DNA from 2 places in the Methylobacterium sp. FW306-05-D genome. Region 1 is predicted to be linked to the other one. Evidence: riboswitches for the same ligand, from Rfam matches in the RefSeq annotation. Region 1 holds a riboswitch; the other holds the start of a gene.
The links. A riboswitch is a leader RNA that binds a small molecule or an ion and turns the genes downstream of it on or off. The one in region 1 is predicted to bind cobalamin.
Positions count from the first base shown of each region.

Region 2: linked by a shared signal. The riboswitch ahead of AC3WLN_RS16150 (TonB-dependent receptor) and the one ahead of AC3WLN_RS05045 (TonB-dependent siderophore receptor) in region 1 are both predicted to bind cobalamin.

Region 1 is NZ_JBYSXL010000008.1:6,252-8,447, forward strand. Features, by position in the region: gene AC3WLN_RS05045 (TonB-dependent siderophore receptor) at 1-1,310, opposite strand, end outside; cobalamin riboswitch at 1,536-1,759, opposite strand; gene AC3WLN_RS05050 (hypothetical protein) at 1,951-2,196, opposite strand, start outside.
Region 2 is NZ_JBYSXL010000048.1:20,313-22,508, forward strand. Features, by position in the region: gene AC3WLN_RS16140 (FdhF/YdeP family oxidoreductase) at 1-13, opposite strand, end outside; gene AC3WLN_RS16145 (hypothetical protein) at 318-629, shown strand; cobalamin riboswitch at 705-904, shown strand; gene AC3WLN_RS16150 (TonB-dependent receptor) at 1,178-2,196, shown strand, end outside.

The sequences.
Region 1 (2,196 bases):
TTCCACTCGGGGCTGAGGGCGATCTGGTCCTGGGCGTAGAGGGCCGTGCTGGTGATCCGCTCGAGGTTGTTGCGCCGGATGGTGATCGGCGGCAGAGGTTGGCCGTAGCGCGGATCGTAGATGTCGAGGCTGTAGGGGCTCTGGCGGAAGTTCGAGCGCTCGTAGACCACGCGGCTGTCGGTGCTCTCGCGCTCGAAGCCGAGGAGCACGGTGTGGCCGAATGCGCCGGTGGCGAAGCGCCCCACCACCTCGGCCTGGCCGATCGCCGTGTCCCAGCGGTAATCGCGAACATTCCGGTCGCGCAGCACCGTGCGGTTGTCGGCGGCGATGGCGCGGATCTCCGCCGATTCCCCGGCCAGCGAGCCGGTGTTGAAGTGGGTGGCGAGCCGCATCTGCCAATCGGCGTCGAAGCGGTGCTCGACCCGAACCTGCATCGTGTCCGAGCTCTGGTACGTGCTCTGGCCCGGCTCGCCGAGGAACCGGGAGATCGGCAGGAATCCCAGTTGCTTGTTGATCGCGATGACGCCCCGGTCGAACACGATCCGGTTGCGCAGGAACTCGGTCTCGACGGTGACCTTCGTGTCCGGCGTGACCTGCCAGCTCACCACGGGCGCGACGAGGAGCCGGTCGCCATCCACGAAATCGCGAAAGCTGTTCTGGCGGCCGCCCGCGACGTTGAAGCGGTAGAGCAGCGTGCCGTCCGCGTTGAGGGCGCCGCCGGCATCGACTGTGCCGCGGAACTGCTCGAACGAGCCCCAGAGGCCGCCCATCTCGACGAAGCGCTCGGCCGTCGGCTGCTTGGTGACGACGTTGACGAGGCCGCCCGGGTCGCTGCGCCCGAACAGGCCGCCGCCGGGGCCCTTCAGCACCTCGATGCGCTCGACGTTCTGGGTGTCGGGCGGCGGCGGCGAGCCCCGGTTGATCGGGAAGCCGTTGCGGTAGAGTTCCGAGGTCGTGGTTCCGCGCACGGCGTAGCTGAACACCGTCAGGCCGCCGAAATTATTCTGCTGGGCGACGCCGGGCGTGTAGTTGAAGACCCGGTCGACCCGGGTGGCGGCGAGGTCGGTGATCACCGCGCGGGGCGCGACGGTGACGACCTGGGGCACGTCGCGCTGGGGCGTGTCGGTCTTGGTGCTGCTCACCGCCCGGTCGGCCCGGTAACCCGGCGTCGGGCCGATCAGCCCGATCCCGGGGGCGAGGCCCGCCGCGCCCGTGGCCGGGGCGCCGCCCGCCCCTTCCACCGACAGCTCCTCCAGGGTGACGGCCTCCTGCGCCCGCGCCTCCAGGGCCGGCGAACCCGCCGAGAGCATCGCCGCGAGCGCGCAGCGCGAGCCCCGGCGCCCCGACCGCCGTCGCGCCTCGGCCGCGCGGGGCAGGTTCGGGATCGCGGCCTTCGCGGCGGACGGGCTCGGACGGAGGGACACCGGTGGCGCTCATGGTTGTCGAGCGACGGCCGAGCGGGTGCCCTCACGGGGATCGGATGCCTCGGCAGCCCGGCCCGTTCCAGCGCTCCGCCGGGACACCCCCGCCCGAGAGACATTTCATTGCCCGAGGCAGGCATCCTGGCTGCCGCCTCCTGGCGCACGGGTCGTCGCTCCCGCCCGGCCGTCCCGGTGCGATGCACCGGTGACTCCGGAGGGCGGGACCTCGCCGCCGACAGGTGCGGGGGCCGCTTCGGAAGCGCCCCGATGAGCACCCCGAAGTCCCTCTTCGCCCCCGGGGCCGACGACCCGCGGGAACCTTGGCCGGTGGACCTTTTCCCGTGGCCGGCCGGCAAGTCAACGGGGCGCACTCGATTTTTTGCAACGTTGTAACGTTATGAGCCCCTAAGCCTGATCACGGTTGCGTTGGGTCCGGGAGGGTGACCCGACAGGGTAAATGCACCAAATAGAATTATCACTGATTAAGTGTTTGAATAAATGAATTGATTCGGTAAGCGCTATTTGAGGGTTAATCTAGGATGCGTAAGACATGTATACGGATTGGTTTAAGCGTGTCATCGTTCATCCGTCTGCTCTCGACAAGCGCTTCGACTTTCACGCGCTCTAATTTCGAGAGGGCTTCCCGATCAACGCTTGGAGAAAGTTTTAAGCTAAGCCTCTTTGTAGACATCGCCCCAATATGAAGCCGGCCGGCCCAGCCTATTTCGGCTCTGTCACGGTCAGTTGCGCGGACTTCGAGGATTACGTCAGAGTA
Region 2 (2,196 bases), on a different contig from region 1:
CCGGGTGATCCATGAACGGGTCTCTGGGACGGGCCCGCGCGGCCGAGGATCGGTCGCGGAACGGAGCCTAGCCGCCCAGCGATATCGCGATGCGGCGCGGGCACTCAATCACGCGAAAACGCAGGCCAGTCATGCCGTTAGGGGTCCCATGCGTTTTTTGCAGAGCCGGTGACCGGCAGGTTAAAATCGTTCTGAGCCGCATTGCGGGAGACCGGGTGGCCCGTCGCCGGGGCCGCTCCCTGGCGAAGCGCCGGCCGATCGCCTAACCCTCGGGCCGAAACGGCGGCGGAGACGCCCGGGATGCGGGAGCGCGGGACATGAGGACGCCGGTGAGGATCTTCGCGGCGGCGGCCGTCGCCCTCGCGGTCGGCCTCGCGGTGATGGCGCATGACCGCCAGATCGGCGCCGAATGGGCCGTGTCGGCCGAGCAGATCGCCGACGCGCGGGCCTATGGCAAGCCCGGGGTCGAGCTCCCGCCCGGCCACATGGTCACCGAGCCCCAGCGCAGCGAGGGCGCGGAGCGGCTTCCCCTGAAGTGGATCCTGCTCGGCCTCGCGGCCGGCGGCGCGGTGCTGGCCGGAACCGGGCATCGGCGCGAGCCTGTGCGAAAACCGGACGGCCGGCGCTGAGGGTCTCCTGTCGCGCACCGGGCACACCGGCCCGAAAACCACGCGCGGCCATTGACGCTGCCGCGGCCCATCGGGCCTCCTGTCCCGCGACGGTTCCTCGGTCACGAGGATCAAAAGGGAACGCGGTGAGGGTGTGAGCCCGAGGCCGCGGCTGCCCCCGCAACTGTGAGCGGCGAGCCCCTCATCAGCACGTCACTGGGCCCATCCGGCCTGGGAAGACGATGAGAGGGCGGTGACCCGCGAGCCAGGAGACCTGCCGTCAGTCGTGGTCACACGCGAAACGCATCGGGCGGGGTGTCCCGGTGGGTGTCGGGGTGGATGCCGTGCGGCATCCGGGCCGGCCTCGTTCGCGGTGACGTGCCACAGACGTCGCTCGAGGTCTTATGCCGTCCTCCCGTTCCGGGTCGCTGACCCGTCCAAGCCCTGCCTTGCGATGTCCTGCCTTGCGATCCTGGCTGCTGGCCTCCTGTGCCGGCCTCGCCTGCTGCGGCGCCGGGGTCCGGAGCGCCGTCGCCCAGTCCGCGCAGGCGGACCTCGCCGAACTCTCCGTGACGGCCGAGGCCCCGGCCACCGGCGGCAGCGGACCGGCCGCCCATGCGGGCTTCGTCGGCGGCGTCACCGGCATCGGGGGCGGCCTGCGGACCGTCGATGCGGCGAGCGCCGGCATCCTCTCGGGCGCGGCGCTCAACAGCCGGCCGATCACCCGGCCGGGCGAGGCCCTGGAGAGCGTGCCCGGCCTCATCGTCACCCAGCATTCCGGCGAGGGGAAGGCCAACCAGTTCTTCCTGCGCGGGTTCAACCTCGACCACGGCACTGACATCGCGCTTCACGTGGACGGCATGCCGGTGAACATGCGCACCCACGCCCACGGCCAGGGCTACGCCGATCTGAACTTTCTCATCCCCGAGCTCGTCGGCGCGGTGGAGTTCCACAAGGGACCCTACTTCGTCCGGGACGGCGACTTCGCCTCGGCCGGCTCGGTGCGGATCGACTATCTCGACACGGTCGATAAGAACCTCGCCCTGACCTCCTTCGGCAGCTTCGGCTACAAGCGCGCGCTCAGCATCGCCTCCGCGCCCCTCGGCGCCGGCAACCTTCTGGTCGCCGGCGAGGCCCAGACCTATGACGGGCCCTGGGACGTGCCGGACCGGCTCGCCAAGCTCAACGGCGTCGTCCGCTACAGCCAGGGCACGGCCCTCGACGGCTTCGCGGTCACGGGCATGGCCTACTGGGCGAAGTGGAACGCCACCAACCAGATCCCGGAGCGGGCGGTCGCGGAGGGGATCATCGGCCGCTTCGGCAGCCTGAACCCCACGGATGGCGGCGACACCGGCCGCTTCTCGCTCTCGGGCCGCTGGAGCCGGACGAGCGAGGCCGGCATCACCCGGGCGAGCGCCTACGTGATCCGCTACGGGATGAACCTGTTCAACGACTTCACCTATTTCCTCAACGACCCGGTCGCCGGCGACCAGTTCCGCCAGCGCGACAGCCGCGTTCTCGGCGGCGGCGAGGTCAGCCACACCGTCCCGGGCAGCCTGTTCGACTTGCCCATGGAGAACGAGTTCGG